2 regions of the Streptomyces sp. NPDC002044 genome follow, and region 1 is predicted to be linked to the other one. Evidence: predicted binding sites of a transcription regulator. Region 1 holds the regulator's gene; the other holds the start of a gene.

Region 1 (9,814 bases):
GCCGGTCGAGCAGGGCCATCTCCTCCCAGGGCAGGTCAGAGCGCGCGCTCACCTGCCACAATCCGGTCATTCCGGGGCGAACGAGCAGCCGGTCGGGCCGGTCCGTACGCGGCTCGGGGCGCGGGCCGACCAGGGACATCTCGCCGCGGAACACGTTGAGGAGCTGCGGGAGCCCGTCGAGGGCGCACCGTTCGACCGCCGCCCCGGCCCGGCCCGCGCCGTCCGTGCGCAGCCGGTACGCCAGGAACGGGCGCCCGGCGAGCCCCGCCGCGGGCTCCCGTACGAGGATCCGCCGGCCGTGCGCGGTCGCGAGCGCGGCGGCGGCCAGGGCGAGCGGCGCCGCGCACAGGGCCAGCAGGATCGCGGCCCCGATGAGGTCGAGCACCCGTTTCGCCGGCGGCCGGACCGGCCGCGGGAGGGGGAGGGCGGCGAGCGTCAGAGGCATGCCGAAACGGTCCCGCACGGCGACGGCGCGCCCGGCACGCCGCGCGGCGGGCGGGGGCCGGACGGGTGCCAGCGCTGAGCCGTTCGGGTGGAACCGCGCCCCCGGCGGCATCCCGCGGGCGTCCCCGGGGCGTCTGCGGGGTGTCCCGTGGATCGCGCGGCGAGCCCGCCGGGAGCCGGTCCCCGGCCCCGCCGCCGCACGCTTCGGCGGGCCGGGCCGGGGTCGGTAGTTGCGCGTAAGGATGGCTTAAAGGTTGAGTCGGCTCGACTCAGCTCTGTTGACGCACGCGCGACGATCATGCATGGTTGAGTCTGTTCCACTCAAGTCAGCTGGAGGAATCGAAATGGCACGTGCGGTCGGCATCGACCTGGGCACCACTAACTCCGTCGTCAGCGTTCTGGAAGGCGGCGAGCCCACCGTCATCACCAACGCCGAGGGCGCCAGGACCACGCCGTCCGTCGTCGCCTTCGCGAAGAACGGCGAGGTGCTCGTCGGCGAGGTCGCGAAGCGCCAGGCGGTCACGAACGTGGACCGGACCATCCGCTCCGTCAAGCGCCACATGGGCACTGACTGGAAGATCAACCTGGATGGCAAGGACTTCAACCCGCAGCAGATGAGCGCCTTCATCCTGCAGAAGCTCAAGCGGGACGCCGAGGCGTACCTGGGTGAGAAGGTCACGGACGCGGTCATCACCGTCCCGGCCTACTTCAACGACTCCGAGCGTCAGGCGACGAAGGAAGCCGGCGAGATCGCGGGCCTGAACGTCCTGCGCATCGTCAACGAGCCGACGGCCGCCGCCCTGGCCTACGGTCTCGACAAGGACGACCAGACCATTCTGGTCTTCGACCTCGGTGGCGGCACCTTCGACGTCTCGCTCCTCGAGATCGGCGACGGCGTCGTCGAGGTGAAGGCGACGAACGGCGACAACCACCTCGGTGGCGACGACTGGGACCAGCGCGTCGTCGACTACCTCGTGAAGCAGTTCCAGAACGGCCACGGCGTCGACCTGGGCAAGGACAAGATGGCGCTCCAGCGCCTGCGCGAGGCCGCCGAGAAGGCGAAGATCGAGCTGTCCTCCTCCACGGAGACCTCGATCAACCTGCCCTACATCACGGCCTCCGCCGAGGGCCCGCTGCACCTGGACGAGAAGCTCACGCGCGCCCAGTTCCAGCAGCTCACCTCGGACCTCCTGGACCGCTGCAAGACCCCGTTCCACAACGTCATCAAGGACGCCGGCATCCAGCTGTCCGAGATCGACCACGTGGTCCTGGTCGGCGGCTCCACCCGCATGCCGGCCGTCGCCGAGCTCGTCAAGGAGCTCACCGGCGGTCAGGACGCCAACAAGGGCGTCAACCCGGACGAGGTCGTCGCCATCGGCGCGACCCTCCAGGCGGGCGTGCTCAAGGGTGAGGTCAAGGACGTCCTGCTCCTCGACGTGACCCCGCTGTCCCTCGGTATCGAAACCAAGGGCGGCATCATGACCAAGCTCATCGAGCGCAACACCACGATCCCGACCAAGCGGTCCGAGATCTTCACGACGGCCGAGGACAACCAGCCGTCCGTGCAGATCCAGGTCTACCAGGGCGAGCGCGAGATCGCGGCGTACAACAAGAAGCTCGGCATGTTCGAGCTGACCGGCCTGCCGCCGGCCCCGCGTGGCGTCCCGCAGATCGAGGTCTCCTTCGACATCGACGCGAACGGCATCATGCACGTCACGGCCAAGGACCTCGGCACGGGCAAGGAGCAGAAGATGACCGTCACCGGCGGCTCTTCGCTCGGCAAGGACGAGGTCGACCGCATGCGCCAGGAGGCGGAGCAGTACGCGGACGAGGACCTGCGCCGCAAGGAGGCCGCCGAGTCCCGCAACCAGGGCGAGCAGCTCGTCTACCAGACGGAGAAGTTCGTCAAGGACAACGAGGACAAGGTCCCGGCCGACGTCCGGACCGAGGTCGAGACGGCCGTCTCCGAGCTCAAGGAGACCCTCAAGGGCGAGGACACCACCGCGATCCGCACCGCGACGGAGAAGCTCGCCGCGGTCAGCCAGAAGCTGGGCCAGGCGATCTACGCCGACGCGCAGGGCGCCCAGGGCGCGGCCGGCGCCGCCGGTGACGCGGGCCAGGCCAAGGCCGACGACGACGTGGTCGACGCCGAGATCGTCGACGACGAGAAGCCGAAGGGTGGCGCTGCCTGATGTCGGAGGAGACCCCGGGATTCGACGAGAAGCCCGAAGTCCCCGCCGACGGCACGCCCGACGAGCCGAAGGCCGCCGACTCCGCCAAGGAGGAGGCGGCGGCCCCGGCCGGGGACGACGCGCAGGCCGCCGGCCAGGAGACGGCGCTGCTGGCGCAGCTGGACCAGGCCCGTACGGCGCTCTCCGAGCGCACCGCGGACCTCCAGCGGCTTCAGGCGGAGTACCAGAACTACCGGCGCCGGGTGGACCGGGACCGGATCACCGTCAAGGAGGTCGCGGTCGCGTCCCTCCTGACCGAACTGCTCCCGACCCTGGACGACGTCGGCCGGGCGCGGGAGCATGGCGAGCTGGTCGGCGGTTTCAAGTCGGTGGCCGAATCGCTTGAGACGGTCGCCGCCAAGATGGGCCTCCAGCAGTTCGGCAAGGAGGGCGAGCCCTTCGACCCGACGATCCACGAGGCCCTCATGCACTCGTACGCGCCGGACGTCACCGAGACGACCTGCGTGGCGGTCCTGCAGCCGGGCTACCGGATCGGCGAGCGTACGATCCGCCCCGCACGGGTCGCGGTGGCCGAGCCCCAGCCGGGCGCGGCCCCCAAGTCCGCGGGCTCCGACTCCGCCGACGCGGAGGGCGAAGCACCGTCGGACAAGGACGCGGATGCCCCCGACAAGGGCTGATGCACCACACGTAGAGGCACGAGAGGAGGGACACCGGGGATGAACACGAAGGACTTCGTCGAGAAGGACTACTACAAGGTCCTCGGTGTCCCGAAGGACGCCACCGAGGCCGAGATCAAGAAGGCGTACCGGAAGCTCGCCCGCGAGTTCCACCCGGACGCCAACAAGGGCGACGCCTCGGCCGAGGAGCGCTTCAAGGAGATCTCCGAGGCGAACGACATCCTCGGTGACCCCAAGAAGCGCAAGGAGTACGACGAGGCCCGCTCCCTGTTCGGCAACGGCGCCCTCTTCGATCGTGGCGGTCGTCCCGGTCCGGGCGGGGGCGGCGGCTCGTTCAACTTCGACCTCGGCGACCTCTTCGGCGGCCAGCAGCCGCAGCAGGGCGGCCCGGGCGGCGGCTTCGGCGGCGGTCTGGGCGACGTCTTCGGCGGCCTGTTCAACCGCGGCGGAGCCGGCGCCGGCGCCGGTACGGGCACCCGTACCCAGCCGCGCCGGGGCCAGGACGTCGAGTCGGAGGTCACCCTCTCCTTCACGGAGGCGGTGGACGGGGCCACGGTCCCGCTCCGGATGTCCTCGCAGGCGCCCTGCAGGGCCTGTTCGGGCACCGGCGACAAGAACGGCACCCCCCGGGTGTGCCCGACCTGTGTCGGCACCGGCCAGGTCTCGCGGGGCAGCGGCGGCGGCTTCTCCCTGACCGACCCGTGCGCGGACTGCAAGGGCCGCGGCCTGATCGCGGAGCACCCCTGCGACATCTGCAAGGGCAGCGGGCGCGCCCGCAGCTCCCGCACCATGCAGGTCCGGATCCCGGCGGGCGTCTCCGACGGCCAGCGGATCCGGCTGCGGGGCAAGGGCGCGCCGGGCGAGCGCGGCGGTCCCGGCGGCGACCTCTACGTCGTCGTGCACGTCGACGCGCACCCGGTGTTCGGTCGCAAGGACGACAACCTGACGGTGACCGTCCCGGTGACCTTCGCCGAGGCCGCCCTGGGCGCCGACATCAAGGTCCCGACCTTGAACGGCCCCTCGGTGACGCTGAAGCTGCCGCCGGGCACGCCGGGCGGCCGCACCATGCGGGCCCGCGGCAAGGGCGCGGTCCGCAAGGACGGCACCCGCGGTGACCTGCTGGTGACGGTCGAGGTGGCCGTCCCCGCGGAGCTGTCGGACGAGGCGCGCGAGGCGTTGGAGAAGTACCGCGAGGCGACCGGGGCGGAGGACCCGCGCTCCGCGCTGTTCGAGTCCGCGAAGGGAGCATGACATGGACGGCCGCCGGAGGAATCCCTATCAACTGACCGACGAGACCCCGGTCTACGTGATCTCGGTGGCCGCCCAGCTCTCGGGTCTGCATCCGCAGACCCTGCGGCAGTACGACCGGCTCGGCCTGGTCTGCCCGGACCGCACGGCGGGCCGCGGCCGGCGCTATTCGGCCCGGGACATCGAACTGCTCCGCACGGTGCAGGCGCTGTCCCAGGACGAGGGCATCAACCTGGCGGGCATCAAGCGGATCATCGAGCTGGAGAACCAGGTCACCGCGCTCCAGCAGCGCGTGGCCGAGCTCGCCTCCGCGGTGGACGGCGCGGCCGCCGCGCTCCAGGCGCGCGAGGCCCAGGTGCACGCCTCGTACCGGCGCGACCTGGTCCCGTACCAGGCCCCGCAGCCGGGCAGCGCCCTGGTGGTGTGGCGCCCGACGCCGAAGCGTCCGCTGGACTGACGTTCGCCGTACGCCGAAGGCCCCGCCCGGGAACGCTCCGGGCGGGGCCTTCGCGTACGCGCGGCGCATCGGCCCTACAGCGTCGGCCCCTACAGCGGCGGCCCCTACAGCGTCGGCCCCTACAGCGGCGGCCGGCCGGCCGGGCCCGAGACGCGGCCGAGGATGCCCGACTGGGCGATCAGGTAGCCCAGCTGGGCGCGGCTGCCGCTGCCCAGGGCGGTGGCCAGCTTGGCGATGTGCGCGCGGCAGGTGCGGACGTTCATGCCGAGGCGGCGGGCGATGGCCTCGTCCACGTGTCCCTCGACGAGGAGCTGGGCGATGGAGCGCTGCACGCCGGAGATCCCGGAGGGCGTCGGGTCGTACGGGATCTGCTCGTTGAGGGGGGTGGCGCGGCGCCACAGCTGCTCGAAGACGCGGACCAGGTAGCGCACGAGTGCCGGGTGGCGCAGTTCCAGGGCGATCTGCTGGTCGTCGCTGGCCGGTATGAAAGCGACCGATTCGTCGCAGATGATCAGCCGCTCGACCAGTTCCTCGAGTGTCCGGATTTCGACCTTGCCACTGGCCATCCGGTCGACGTAGGCCATGGTGCCCCGGCTGTGCCGGACGGTGTGCTGGTACAGGGTGCGCATGCTGACGCCCCGCCGGATGAGCGGCTGGTCGCGCTCGATCGCCTGGTTGAGTATGTTCTCCGAACGCCCGCCGCCCGGCTGGATGGTGAGCATCTCCGCCTGGCACTCGGCGGTGGCGACGTTGAGCGCCGCGTTGATCCTGTTGAATCCCTCCAGCACCGTGATCGCGTGCGTGGGCGCGGGAGTCAGCGCGCTGATGGCCATGAATGGCTCAAACGCTTCGGCGAGCTCGATCGAGGAGCGCCTGCGGTGCAGGATCTCCCGTTCCAGCGGGTGGAGCCGTTGGGCCAGTGCGACCGACGGTGGAACCGGGCGGAGCCAGTTGTCGTCGTCGGGATCAGGGTGCAGCAGCGCGAATTCCAGCAGGCAGGGCACCTGATCGACCTCCTCGCGGGCGATTCGGCCGGAGCTGAGGGCACTTGCGTACAGCTCTGCCCCCAGGTCGCACAGGTCCGTCACCGCATGGGGATGTGTCTGGTTCATGCGCATAATCGGCAAATCTCCCACCCCCAGGGTCCTGCATGTACAGGAACATGATGCATCGCCACGGTGGCAATGGCGTGGCTCGATCAGTCATCGTCTGAGATGCGGGGGAGAGGAATCCATCAAGTGAGGACAACGTCGACCATGTACAAGAAATTGCTTCGCTCGGTGGCTGCCATTGCTCTCTCTACGGCTGCTGCTGTCGGTGGAATCTCGCTCGCGGACAGCGGCTGGGGCAGCGCTCCCGCCGACAGCGGCTGGGGGGCCGGTGTCACCAGTGATGACAGCGGCTGGGGAACACCCGGCAAGAGCGACAGCGGCTGGGGAAGTGTCCGGGCCGACAGCGGCTGGGGACCGTCGTCGCCCAAGGACGACAGCGGCTGGGGCAGCGCGCCGGCCGGCGCGCGGTCCGACAGCGGCTGGGGTGTGGGTGGGAAGTCGTCGGACGCATGACCCCCGACGACCGCGGTTTCCGCCGCGAAATGGCCTCTGCCTACCGTTCCGGCTGGCAGTTCATCGACCTTGCCACCGCGATCCCGTACTCCGGGGACTCGCTGATGGTCACCCTGTTCGGTCAGCCGATCGTCGTCGTGCGCGAGGAGGACGAGGACGTACGTGCCTACCGGTGCCTGCGCCGTCCCAGGGGCGCACCGCAGCCCGTCCGCTGCGAAGTGCGCTACGGAATGGTCTTCGTCAATCTTGATCAGCGCGATCACCAGCTCTTCGAACCCGACATCACCACCGCCACCCCCCGCAGTGCCTGAAGCGATTCCCCCGTCGTTGCAGATCGCTCAGGCGCTACCCCCACACAGCGGCGCCATCGTGGACCTGACCACGATGGCGCCGTTGTGATGTCCGCGTCCAGTGATCGACCGGACAAGTTGAAAGTGGTGCGGCCCGGTTCCGCCCCTGGTGGCGCCGTGCGCCCTCAGGCCCGGCCCATGGCCCGTTGCAGGGTGATCTCCACGACCACGCGGTCGGGGTTGGGCGAGGGGGTCCGCCCGTAGCGCACCGCGTAGCGCGCCACCGCGTCGGCGACCGACGCCTCGTCCGTACGGACCACCGCGCGCCCCTCCAGGGTGGCCCAGCGGCGCCCTTCCATCTGGCAGACCGCGACCCTCGCCCCGCCCGGCTCCGCGGCGGCGGCCATCAGGATGTTGCGGACCTTCCTGCTGTGCCGGTTGCTGATCACCCGGGCCAGGCCGGCCTCCGGGTCGTACGTCACGCCGACCGGCACCACGTGGGGGGAGCCGTCGGGGCGGTGCGTGGTCAGCGTGCAGACGTGCCGTTCCCGCCAGAAGGCGAGGTACTCGGGCGTCGGGTTGAGTACGTCATGGGACATGGCCCGAAGCGTACGTCCACGGCCGGACGCGCCTACGGGTGCCCGCAGGAGTACCGTTCTTCACCTTGAGTGGACTAGACTCAACTTTGCATAAGTCGACTCTGTCATGGTTACCCCTTGGGGGAGAGGAGAAGCGCAGTGGACGCCGAGCTGACCAACAAGAGCCGGGACGCGCTGAACGCGGCCACCAGCCGGGCCGTCAAGGACGGCCATGCCTATCTGACCCCCGCGCACCTGCTGCTGGCCCTGCTCGCCGGCGAGGACAACGAGAACGTCGTCGACCTGCTCGTGGCCACGGACGCCGACCAGGCGGCCGTACGGGCCGCGGCCGAGCGGCTGCTCGCCGCCCTGCCCAGCGTCACCGGCTCCACGGTCGCGCCGCCGCAGCCCACCCGCGAGCTGCTCGCCGTACTGGCCGAGGCCGACGCCCAGGCCGGGAAGCTCGGCGACGACTACCTCTCCACCGAACACCTCCTCATCGGTACGGCCGCCAAGGGCGGCGCCGCCGGTGAGGCACTTTCCGGCCAGGGCGCGAGCGCGAAGAAGCTGCTGGCCGCCTTCGAGAACGCACGAGGAGGACGGCGGGTGACCAGCCCCGACCCCGAGGGCCAGTACAAGGCCCTGGAGAAGTTCGGCACCGACTTCACGGCGGCCGCCCGCGAGGGCAAGCTCGACCCGGTCATCGGCCGGGACCAGGAGATCCGGCGCGTCGTCCAGGTGCTCTCGCGCCGGACGAAGAACAACCCGGTGCTCATCGGCGAGCCCGGCGTCGGCAAGACCGCCGTCGTCGAGGGCCTGGCCCAGCGCATCGTCAAGGGCGACGTCCCCGAGTCGCTGAAGAACAAGCGGCTCGTCTCCCTCGACCTCGGCGCGATGGTCGCCGGCGCCAAGTACCGCGGCGAGTTCGAGGAGCGGCTCAAGACCGTCCTCGCCGAGATCAAGTCGAGCGACGGCCAGATCATCACCTTCATCGACGAGCTGCACACCGTCGTCGGCGCGGGCGCCGGCGGGGACTCCGCCATGGACGCGGGCAACATGCTCAAGCCCATGCTGGCCCGCGGCGAGCTGCGCATGGTCGGCGCGACCACCCTCGACGAGTACCGCGAGCGGATCGAGAAGGACCCGGCGCTGGAGCGGCGCTTCCAGCAGGTGCTGGTCGCCGAGCCGTCCGTCGAGGACACGATCGCCATCCTGCGCGGGCTCAAGGGCCGCTACGAGGCCCACCACAAGGTCGTCATCGCCGACAGCGCCCTGGTCGCGGCCGCCACCCTGTCCGACCGGTACATCACCTCCCGTTTCCTGCCCGACAAGGCCATCGACCTCGTCGACGAGGCCGCGTCCCGGCTGCGCATGGAGATCGACTCCTCCCCGCTGGAGATCGACGAGCTCCAGCGCTCCGTGGACCGCCTGCGGATGGAGGAGCTGGCGCTGAAGAACGAGTCCGACCCGGCCTCCCGCGAGCGCCTGGAGCGGCTCCGCAAGGACCTGGCGGACAAGGAGGAGGACCTGCGCGGCCTGACCGCCCGCTGGGAGAAGGAGAAGCAGTCCCTCAACCGGGTCGGCGAGCTGAAGGAGCGCCTGGACGACCTGCGCGGTCAGGCCGAGCGAGCCCAGCGCGACGGCGACTTCGACTCCGCCTCCAAACTGCTCTACGGGGAGATCCCCGGCCTGGAGCGCGAGCTCGCCGAGGCCACCGAGGAGGAGGCCGAGGCGTCCAAGACCGGCGCCGCCAAGGACAGCATGGTCAAGGACGAGGTCGGGCCCGACGACATCGCCGACGTGGTCGGCGCCTGGACCGGCATCCCGGCCGGCCGCCTGCTGGAGGGCGAGACGCAGAAGCTGCTCCGCATGGAGGACGAGCTGGGCCGCCGCCTGATCGGCCAGGGCGAGGCCGTACGGGCCGTCTCCGACGCCGTGCGCCGCACCCGGGCCGGGATCGCCGACCCGGACCGCCCGACCGGCTCGTTCCTCTTCCTGGGCCCGACCGGCGTGGGCAAGACGGAGCTGGCCAAGGCCCTCGCCGACTTCCTCTTCGACGACGAGCGGGCCATGATCCGCATCGACATGTCGGAGTACGGCGAGAAGCACAGCGTGGCCCGCCTCGTCGGCGCCCCGCCCGGCTACGTCGGCTACGAGGAGGGCGGCCAGCTCACCGAGGCCGTCCGCCGCCGCCCGTACAGCGTGGTGCTGCTGGACGAGGTCGAGAAGGCCCACCCGGAGGTCTTCGACGTCCTGCTGCAGGTCCTGGACGACGGACGCCTCACGGACGGCCAGGGCCGGACCGTGGACTTCCGCAACACCATCCTGATCCTGACCTCCAACCTCGGCAGCCAGTTCCTGAT
Region 2 (9,814 bases), on a different contig from region 1:
GGAGCCACCGGCCTGCGGCTATGCGGGGTTCGGACAGGGCATTTGTGCGGAAAGAGCTGGTCGGAGGGGGAATGTGCCGGGTGCGTCCGCCCTCGCGGGACCGGCCCGTGGACGGCTGCGTTCCGGTTGTTCCGGTGGTGGCGGGCGGCGCCCGGGCGGGCCGGACCTTCCGTCAGTTCGCGCTGAACGGGGGCAGCGCTTCCAGCACCCTGGCGAGGGCCGGGGGCTCGGCCCCCTGCTCGGCGGCCACCTCGTGACCCCCGTGCGCGACCGTGAAGGCGAACCCGTCGTAGACCGTGGTCGCGTTCTTCGAGAACCTCGGCAGCCGGGCGAAGTCCGCCTCGCGGAGCGCGGCGGTCAGGGCGGCGAGCCGGTCCGGAGCCAGCCGTCCGGAGCCTTCCGGGTTCGCCCGGGCGTCCACCCGGGTCCAGGATCCGTCGCCCTTGACGACCAGGGTGTGGGCCTGGCCGGCGAAACCGCCGGACCGCGTGGCCCGTACCAGGGTCTCCGAGGCGGTGACGGTACGGCTGGGGGCCGGCGCGGTGCCGGAGCTCGCGGCCGGGCCGGGCGTGGCACCGCCCGGGGAGGGGGCCGCGGAACCGGTCGGCGGACCGGTCGCGGCGGTCGGCGAACCGGGCCCGCCGGAGGGGGAGCCGGGCGCGGCCGGTCCGGAGGGACCGCACGCGCCCAGGACCATCGCGCCCAGCAGCGCGGCGGCCGCCGCCGGCACCGTTCGTCGTGCTCGCATGCCCCACCTCCGCGGGAACTCGGGCCGAACCCCGAGTATGGAGTCCCCGCACCCGATCCGACAGCTCCCGGAGGCCGCCATCCGCCGCATCGCGCCCTGGCGCGTCGTGCCCGCGCTGACCGCCCTGCTCCTCGGCCTCTGGGGCCTGGAGCGCGGCGGCGGCCTGTGGCGCGACGAGTCCGTCACCTGGCAGGTGGCCCACCGGCCGCTGGGCGGGCTCTGGGAGCTGCTGGGCCAGGTGGACGCCGTCCACGGGCTGTACTACCTGCTGATGCACGGGGTCTTCCTCGCCTGGGACGGCGGCCTGTGGGCCCTGCGGCTGCCGTCCGTCGCCGCCACCGCCCTCGCGGCCGCCGGGGTGGCCGCGCTCGCCCGGCGGCTCGCGGGGGAGCGGGCGGCGCTGATCGCCGGAGTGGTGTACGCGGCGCTCCCGCCGGTGCAGATGTACGCGCAGGAGGGGCGCTCGTACGCCCTGGTCGCGGCCGCGGTGGTGTGGGCGACGTACCTGATGCTGGGCCGGCGCTGGACGGCCTACGCGGCGGTGCTGCTGACCGGCTGCTGGCTGCACGAGTTCGCGCTCCTGGCGCTGCCCGCCCACGCCGTCACCGCCTGGCGCTCGCGCGGCTGGCGGCTGGCCGCCGGCGCCGTCGTGGTCCTGCTGCTGCCGCTGGCGCTGGTCAGCGCACGGCAGGCGGAGCAGCAGCTCGGCTGGCTCGGGCGGCCCACCTGGCAGGACTGGACGGCGTACGGGGTGCTCGCGGTCGCGGTGCTGCTGCTGGCCCGCGGCGCCGCGGAGCGGGACCTCGTACGGGTGGCCGTGCCGCTGGCGCTGCTGCCGCCGGGGGTGCTGATGGCGGTGTCCCTGGTGCACCCCTGGTACGTCGACCGGTACGTGCTCTACTCCCTGGCCGGGCTCGCCCTGCTGGCCGGCGCCCGGCTGGCGCCGGTCCGGTGGGGGGCCGTGCGGGGCCGGTGGCCCTGGGCGGCGGCCGCCGCGCTCCTGGTGCCGTGCGCGCTCTGGTCGGCGTGGCTGCGGACCCCCGAGAGCCGCAAGGACGACGCCCGTGCGGTGGCCGCGGCCGTCCGCGAGGCGGCCCGGCCGGGCGACGCGGTGGTGTTCCTCCCGTCGCGGCGCCGGGAATGGCTGCTCTCCTCGCCGGGGACGTACGCGGGACTGCGCGACGTGGCCCTGGACCGCACCCCGGCGGCCTCGCGCAGCCTCCAGGGCACCGAACTGCCCTCGGTGGAGATCCGCGAGGCGCTCATCGCGTCGCCCCGGGTGATCGTGCTGCTGGACCCGGCCGGGGAGCCGGTGGACCCGTACCCGCGGGAGGCGGTGAAGCGGCAGACCCTGGCCGCCTGGTTCGACCTGTGCTCGGTCACCCCGGTCCGGGGCGCCCGCGTCGCGGTGTACGCGGCTCCGGGCACCTGCGAGCCCTGACGGCGCGGCGCGGCGGGGCGGGGGGCGCGGCGGGGGGTTAGCCCCACCCCGAGTGCGGGTACCGGCACCATCGGCCCGGGGCGCACCGGCGCCGACGATGGGGGCATGCCCCTTCACACCCCGTCAGTTCGCCTCGTCCCCATCGCGGTCGCCGTCCTCGGCGCGGCGCTCCTGCTCGCCGGATGCACCTTCGGAGAGGCGGTCCGTACGTCGGTCGCCGCCGACGCCACGGTCACCGAGGCCGTGACGGCGGTCCGGCTGACCGGGGTCCGGTCCGGTTCGGTCGAGGTCACGACCGGGACGGGGCCCGGGGTCGCCGTGCGGCGCACCCTCCACTACCGCGGGGCGGCCGCCCCGGAGGTCGGCCAGCGGGTGACCGGCGGCGTCCTGACCTTCACCTCCGGCTGCTCGCGCGACTGCTCCGTCGACTACCGCCTGGAGGTACCGGCCTCGGCCGCGGTCACGATCGAGGGCAGCAGCGGCCGCGTCACGGTGACGGGTGTGGCCGCCGCCGACGTCGAGTCCGTCTCGGGGGACGTGCGCGCCGACGCGATCACCGGCCCGCTGAAGGTCCGTACGTCCTCGGGCGACATCACCGCCGGCGGGCTGGCCGGGCCGAGCGCCGAGGTCCGCTCGGTCACCGGCGACGCCCGCCTGGACTTCGCCCGGGCCCCGGGCTCGGTCAGCGCCGAGAGCACCTCGGGCAACGTCGCCCTCACGGTCCCCGCCGGTCCCTACCGGGTCGCGGTGTCGACCACCTCGGGCGACCGCGACGTCACCGTTCCCGACGACCCCTCGGCCACCGCCGGCCTCGCGGCGAGGACCACCTCGGGCGACGTCCGCGTCCGCCACACCCCCTGACCATCCGGCCCGGGGGTGTCACACCTCCCGGCCGGCCCCCGGCGTGGCCACGGGCAGGAGCAGCGGGCGCTTCGCCGACCGGCCGTCGCCGCTGGAGCGGCCGCGCAGGCGGCGCACGGCCCAGGGGCCCAGGAACCCGGCCGCCCAGCGCAGTTCGGCCGCCACGGCCGCCGGGGCGCCGGGGAGCGCCCGGTCCGGCAGCGGGTGCGTCCAGGCGTCGCTGCTGCCGGGCACGCCCAGCGCGTGGGCGGCGGCCGCGGCGATCCGCTCGTGGCCCAGCGGACCGGCGTGCAGCCGGTCGGCCGTCCACAGCCGCGGGTCGGTGCTGACGGCGTACCCGCCGGTCTCGACGACCGTCACCCCGTGCCGGGCCGCCGCGGCGCGGACGCGGGCGTTGAGGTCGGCCACGCGGGGCGCGAGCGGGCGGGCCATGGGCGCGATCCGGCCGATGTCGGGGAAGGCGAGGGTGGCCACGCGGGCCCCGGAGGCCGTGAGCGCGGCGAACACCGCCTCCAGGTCCGCGGTCACCGCGGCCGGGTCGAACCGGGGCCGGAGCAGGTCGTTGAACCCGGCGACGACGGTGGCCAGACCGGGCCGCAGGGCCAGGGCGGGTGCCAGCTGCTCGGCGCGGACCTGCTTGGCGAGGCGCCCGCGCACCGCGAGGTTCGCGTACCGCAGCCCGGGTTCGGCGGCGGCGAGGTGCTCCGCGAGCCGGTCGGCCCAGCCGCGCAGGCCGGCGGTCTCGTCGCCGTCTCCGACCCCTTCGGTCTGGCTGTCGCCGAGGGCCACGTAGCGCCCGAATCCGGGGTACTCAGTGCTCGGCACCGGGCACCTGCCGCTCCCGCAGGACCGCCGCGGTGCTCCGGCACCAGTCCCGGTGCTCCTCCTCGAAGGCCAGGCCGCGCCGACAGGTCAGGTACGGGCCGATCGGCCGGCCGCGGCGCAGGAACTCCTCCTCGTCCGCGTCGCCGCGCAGCCGGACCAGCAGCTTGGAGAGCAGCTCGATCTTGGCCTCGGCGGCCGCCGCGCGCGCGTCCAGCTGCTCGATCACCGGCCCCGTCCCGAGACGGTCGACGGCCTGGACCTTGACCAGCAGGTCGTCGCGGATGAAGGAGGGCTTCGAGGGGACCGCCGCGAACCGCTCCAGCTCGGCGAGGCCCGTGCCGGTGACGCGGAACAGCCGCTTGTTGGGCCGGGACTCCTGGACCACCTGCCGGCCGACGACCATGCCCTCGGCCTCCAGCCTGGCCAGCTCGGCGTACAGCTGCTGGGGCTGGGCGTGCCAGAAGTTCGCGACGCCGAGGCCGAACTCCTTGGCCAGTTCGTACCCGCTGAAGTCGCCACCCAGCAGAGCCGCCAGTACGGCGTGTCTCAAAGCCACCGCGGCGCCCCCTTCCGCTCTCTCGTCCGGACCCGCATCCTACTCATGAACAAGACTAGTCATGTTTTTGAGTATCTGGAGGGTCCATGGAAACCGCCGCACGCTTCCGCGCCGCCGTCGAGACGCGCGACCTCGCCGCGCTGACGGAGCTGTTCACCGAGGACGTCCGCCTGTACAGCCCGGTGAAGTTCACCCCCTTCGAAGGGCGGTCCGCGGTCCTCGGGCTCCTCGGCGTGCTGCTGCGCACCTTCGAGGACTTCCGCTACGTCGGCCGCCTCGACGGCGCGGCCGAGACGACCTCCGACGGCAAGGAGGCGCCGTCGCAGATCCTGATCTTCCGGGCCACGGTCGAGGGCAAGGAGATCCACGGCATGGACCTGTTCCAGTTCGACGCCGCGGGCCTGATCAAGGAGCTGACGGTGATGGTGCGCCCCCTGTCGGCCGTCCAGACCCTCGGCGCGGCGGTCCTGAAGGGACTCCAGGCCGACGGCCCGGTCCCCGGCCCCGCGAGCTGACCGCCCTCGTTCCCCCGGCCGGCCCGGCACCGGCCGTCACCTCGGGTGACATCCCGTTCGCCCGAGGCGAACGGGATGGGGGGAACATTGCGGGGCTCACGTGCATTGAGTCGGCATAGCTCAACTTCACTGCCGGAGGGAAGATCATGGCTTCGACGTCCGAAACGCTCACCCTGCCCGTACTGCCGCTCGACGACGAGGTCGTACTGCCAGCGATGGTCGTTCCGCTGGACCTGTCCGACGCCGAGGTGCGGGGAGCCGTGGAAGCGGCCCAGGCCGCGGCGGGCGGGGGGAAGCCCCGGGTGCTGCTCGTGCCGCGGATCGACGGGACGTACGCGGGGACCGGGGTGCTCGGGACCGTCGAGCAGGTGGGACGGCTCTCCGACGGCGACCCCGGGGCGCTCATCCGCGGCCGCGAGCGGGTCCGCATCGGGGCCGGGACCACCGGGCCGGGGGCGGCGCTCTGGGTCGAGGGCGAGACCGTCGGCGAGGACGTGCCCGAGCCGCTGCCCGGGCACGTCGCCGAGCTCGTCAAGGAGTACAAGGCCCTCGCCACGAGCTGGCTCAGGAAGCGCGGGGCCTGGCAGGTCGTGGACCGGGTCCAGCAGATCGAGGGCGTCTCCGCCCTCGCGGACAATTCCGGCTACTCGCCCTTCCTGACCCTGGCCCAGAAGGTGGAACTGCTGGAGACGGCCGACCCCGTCGCCCGCCTCCGCCTCGCCGTCAGGACGCTCGGCGACCACCTCGCCGAGCAGGACGTCGCCGAGTCCATCGCCAAGGACGTCCAGGACGGGGTCGACAAGCAGCAGCGCGAGTTCCTGCTCCGGCGCCAGCTGGAAGCCGTGCGCAAGGAACTGCGCGAGCTGAACGGCGAGGAGGACGGGGCCGAGTCCGACGACTACCGTGCCCGCGTCGAGGCCGCCGACCTCCCCGGGAAGGTCCGCGAGGCCGCGCTCAAGGAGGTCGAGAAGCTGGAGCGGGCCAGCGACCAGAGCCCCGAGGGCTCCTGGATCCGCACCTGGCTGGACACCGTCCTCGAACTGCCCTGGAACGAGCGGACCGAGGACCGGTACGACATCCGCGGCGCCCGCGCCGTCCTCGACGCCGAGCACGCCGGGCTGAGCGACGTGAAGGACCGCATCACCGAGTACCTGGCCGTCCGCAAGCGGCGCGGCGAGCGCGGCATGGGCGTCGTCGGCGGCCGGCGCGGCGGCGCCGTGCTCGCCCTCGTCGGCCCGCCCGGCGTCGGCAAGACCTCCCTCGGGGAGTCCGTCGCGCACGCCATGGGCCGCACGTTCGTCCGGGTAGCGCTCGGCGGCGTACGGGACGAGGCGGAGGTGCGCGGGCACCGCCGGACCTACGTCGGCGCCCTGCCGGGCCGGATCGTACGGGCCATCAAGGAGGCCGGCTCGATGAACCCGGTGATCCTCCTCGACGAGATCGACAAGGTCGGCTCCGACTTCCGCGGCGACCCCGCGGCCGCCCTGCTGGAGGTCCTGGACCCCGCCCAGAACCACACGTTCCGCGACCACTACCTGGAGGTCGAGCTCGACCTCAGCGACGTGGTCTTCCTCGCCACCGCCAACGCCCTGGAGTCCATCCCGGAGGCCCTGGCCGACCGGATGGAACTCGTACGGCTCGACGGGTACACCGAGGACGAGAAGGTCGTCATCGCCCGCGACCACCTCCTCCCGCGCCAGCTGGAGCGGGCCGGGCTCGCCGCCGACGAGGTGGTCCTGGAGGAGGACGCGCTGCGCAGGCTCGCCGGGGAGTACACCCGCGAGGCGGGCGTGCGCACCCTGGAGCGGTCCCTCGCCCGGCTGCTGCGCAAGGTGGCCTCCCAGCACGAGCTGGGGGAGCGCGAACTGCCCTTCAGCATCGGCGCCGGCGATCTGCGCGGGCTGATCGGGCGCCCGCACCACGTACCGGAGTCCGCCCAGGACCCGTCCGAGCGGCGCACCGCCGTCCCCGGCGTGGCCACCGGCCTGGCGGTCACCGGCGCCGGCGGGGACGTGCTGTTCGTGGAAGCCTCGCTCGCCGACCCCGAGACGGGGGCCGCCGGGCTCACGCTCACCGGCCAGCTCGGCGACGTCATGAAGGAGTCGGCGCAGATCGCGCTCAGCTTCCTGCGCTCGCACGGCGCGGAACTGGAACTCCCGGTGGCCGACCTGAAGGACCGGGGCGTGCACATCCACTTCCCGGCGGGCGCGGTGCCCAAGGACGGGCCGAGCGCGGGCATCACCATGACGGCGGCGCTCGCCTCGCTGCTCTCCGGACGCCAGGTGCGCACCGACGTGGCGATGACCGGCGAGGTCTCGCTGACCGGGCGGGTGCTGCCGATCGGCGGGGTCAAGCAGAAGCTGCTGGCCGCGCACCGGGCCGGGCTGACCACGGTGATCATCCCGAAGCGGAACGAGGCGGACCTGGACGACGTTCCGGCGGAGGTGCTGGAAGGGCTGGAGGTGCACCCGGTGACGGACGTACGGCAGGTCCTGGAGATCGCCCTGGCCGGGGCGGCCGCCCCGGCGGTACCCGTCACGGCGGTCGCCTGACCGGTTGCCTGACCGGCGCCGCCTGACCGGCGCCGCCCGGACGGCCCGGGGTCCCGCTGCGGCGGGGCCCCGGGCCGCCGGTGCGTCCGCTGCGAAATACTGGGCGCCCACCCCACCAGCGAAGGAGCGGTACGTGCACGGGAGAGAAGACCAGGAGTTCCTTGCCCTGGAGCGGGAGCTGTCCGTCTTCCTCCGGCGGGCCCGGGCCTCCTCCGGGGAGATGGCCCGCGAGCTCCACCCGGAACTGGAACCCGCCGCGTACGGGCTCCTCACCCGTCTGGAGGCCGCCGGCCGCCAGCGGGCCACCGAACTCGCCGCGTACTTCGGCGTCGGCAAGGCCACCATGAGCCGGCAGCTGCGGGCCCTGGAGGTGCTGGGTCTGGTGGCCCGCGAACCCGATCCCGCCGACGGGCGGGCCTTCCTGGTCGGCCTCACGGACGAGGGCCGCGAGCGCTTCCTGCGGGTGCGCGACGCCCGGCGCGAGCAGTACATGCGCAAGCTCGCCGACTGGGACCGCGGCGAGGTGGCGGAACTGGCCCGCCTGCTGAACCAGTTGAACACGGGAGCCGAATAGCACCCCGGGCCCTCCCGCCGGGGCCCTCCCGCCGGTGGTCCTCCCGCCGGGGGCCGCGCGGTACCTTCCGCCCCGCGCCTACAGCTCCGCGTACGCCGCCGAGGCGTCGTCGTGGCGCTTGTGGCGGGTCCGCGGACGCGCCGGGTCGGACTCGATGGTGCGGACCCGGGCGATCAGGCCCTGCGCGCCCTCCTTCCGCAGGACCGCCAGGCACTGCGCCCAGTCGCCCTCCCCGAACGTGTCCGTCCACCGGCTCGCCCCGTCCGTCAGCGCGGCCACCGCCCGGACCTCGCCGCGCGGGGTGCGCCCCGTCACCGCGCGGGCCGCCACCGCCGGGTCCGCCGCCGCCGTGAAGAAGCCGCCCTCGGCGTTCCGCAGCGCGTCCGTCGCGGTCACCGAGCGCAGCACCTCCCGCGGGACCCGGTCCAGCCGGTCGTCGAGCACCGCCGTCACCTCGCCGCCGGGCGCCTGGAGGAGCAGGACGGAGTCCGAGAGCACCAGGTGCTCCACGTACGCCGCGTCCCACCGGACGACGACCACCGTCGCCTGGGGCGTCCGTACGTGAGAAAGGTCACAGGCGTCGCCGTGCGCCCCGGCCGTGGCGCGGACGGCCTCCGCCAGGATCCGGTCCAGGGGCAGGTCCGGCCGCGATCCGGACAGTTCGGTCAACCGGCCGCCGAGCCGCGCCGCGAACCACGGCACCCCGTGCACGCACCCGTCCCCGTCCCGCGGCGGGGTGACTCCGTCCAGGGCCACCAGAACGCCCCCGCCCGCGGCGGGCATCGCGGCCGACAGCCAGTCCTCATTGGGGCGTTCCGGGTCGCCGGGGGCCGAGGCGAGGTCGATGCGCATGAGGACATACTGCCCCTCTGCGACCAGGGGCGCACGGCCAGGTCCGTACCCGTTCCGGGGCGGGCGGACGGGCCGCCGGGGCGCCGCCGCGGGGGCCGGCCGGCCTCGCTGAGCGGCGGCGGCGGACCTGTGGGCGGGCATACTGCCAAAGCCTCCGTCGATCTTTCAACCGCCTGTCCACGGACGCGCTCTGACACCGGGTGCCCGAGTTGGTCGCCAACTCATCCGTGATGTTCACTCGTTCGAGTGGCCGGGTGGGCGATGGGCGGCTCTCTCCCCGACACACTGCAAAGGTCTGTGGCGGTACGAGGAGGCAGGGGGCGTTTACTTGTTGACCGGCCGTTACCTCGGCCACACGAGTAGACGAGCAAGAGCACACGTACAGGATTGCGAGCACCGGTGCAGAAGAAGCGGTCTCGGAAGAACGGCACCGCCATAGACGGCCCGGCACCCGCAGGACGCCGCGTCCGCGTGCGCCGCAGGCTGGTCGTGGGCGTAGCCGTCGCCGGCCTCACCGTCCTCGTGGCCGGCGCGCCAGCCGTCGTCTCCGCCACGAGAGAACTCAACGACTCCCAGAACCTGGTCGTCCTCGCGGAGCAGACCCGGCAGAGCCTCACCCTCGCGCACCTCCTCGGCGACGAACGCGACGCGGTCGTCGAGTACGCCGCCAAGGGCCGCCCCGGCGCCGCCAAGGCGCCCGTGGACGAACGCACCGCCCGCACCGACCGGCAGCTCACCGAGGTCCAGGCCGACGCCGACGAGCAGACCGCCCGCGCCCTCGGCCGGCTCCGGACCGTCCGCACCGAGGCCGTCGACGGCAAGGGCAGCGCGCTGGCCGCGCACCAGGCGTACGCCGGCCTCATCGCCGAACTCCTCGCCCCCGGCGACCG

The links. Region 1 encodes HspR, which represses chaperone genes until heat shock. Its sites were predicted from a motif close to TTGAGNNNNNNNNNCTCAA; they were not measured.
Region 2: the regulator HspR is predicted to act here: its motif matches at 5,052-5,070, upstream of lon (endopeptidase La).

The regions. Positions count from the first base shown of each region.
Region 1 is NZ_JBEOXU010000032.1:5,006-14,819, reverse strand. Features, by position in the region: gene ABT106_RS11335 (sugar transferase) at 1-445, opposite strand, end outside; gene dnaK (molecular chaperone DnaK) at 789-2,636, shown strand; gene grpE (nucleotide exchange factor GrpE) at 2,636-3,313, shown strand; gene dnaJ (molecular chaperone DnaJ) at 3,353-4,564, shown strand; gene ABT106_RS11315 (heat shock protein transcriptional repressor HspR) at 4,566-5,018, shown strand; gene ABT106_RS11310 (helix-turn-helix transcriptional regulator) at 5,138-6,130, opposite strand; gene ABT106_RS11305 ((2Fe-2S)-binding protein) at 6,580-6,894, shown strand; gene ABT106_RS11300 (pyridoxamine 5'-phosphate oxidase family protein) at 7,059-7,472, opposite strand; gene clpB (ATP-dependent chaperone ClpB) at 7,611-9,814, shown strand, end outside.
Region 2 is NZ_JBEOXU010000006.1:61,233-71,046, reverse strand. Features, by position in the region: gene ABT106_RS03140 (hypothetical protein) at 173-748, opposite strand; gene ABT106_RS03135 (glycosyltransferase family protein) at 786-2,189, shown strand; gene ABT106_RS03130 (DUF4097 family beta strand repeat-containing protein) at 2,295-3,050, shown strand; gene ABT106_RS03125 (SGNH/GDSL hydrolase family protein) at 3,069-3,875, opposite strand; gene ABT106_RS03120 (PadR family transcriptional regulator) at 3,862-4,431, opposite strand; gene ABT106_RS03115 (nuclear transport factor 2 family protein) at 4,518-4,946, shown strand; gene lon (endopeptidase La) at 5,093-7,498, shown strand; gene ABT106_RS03105 (MarR family winged helix-turn-helix transcriptional regulator) at 7,632-8,072, shown strand; gene ABT106_RS03100 (hypothetical protein) at 8,151-8,924, opposite strand; gene ABT106_RS03095 (sensor histidine kinase) at 9,396-9,814, shown strand, end outside.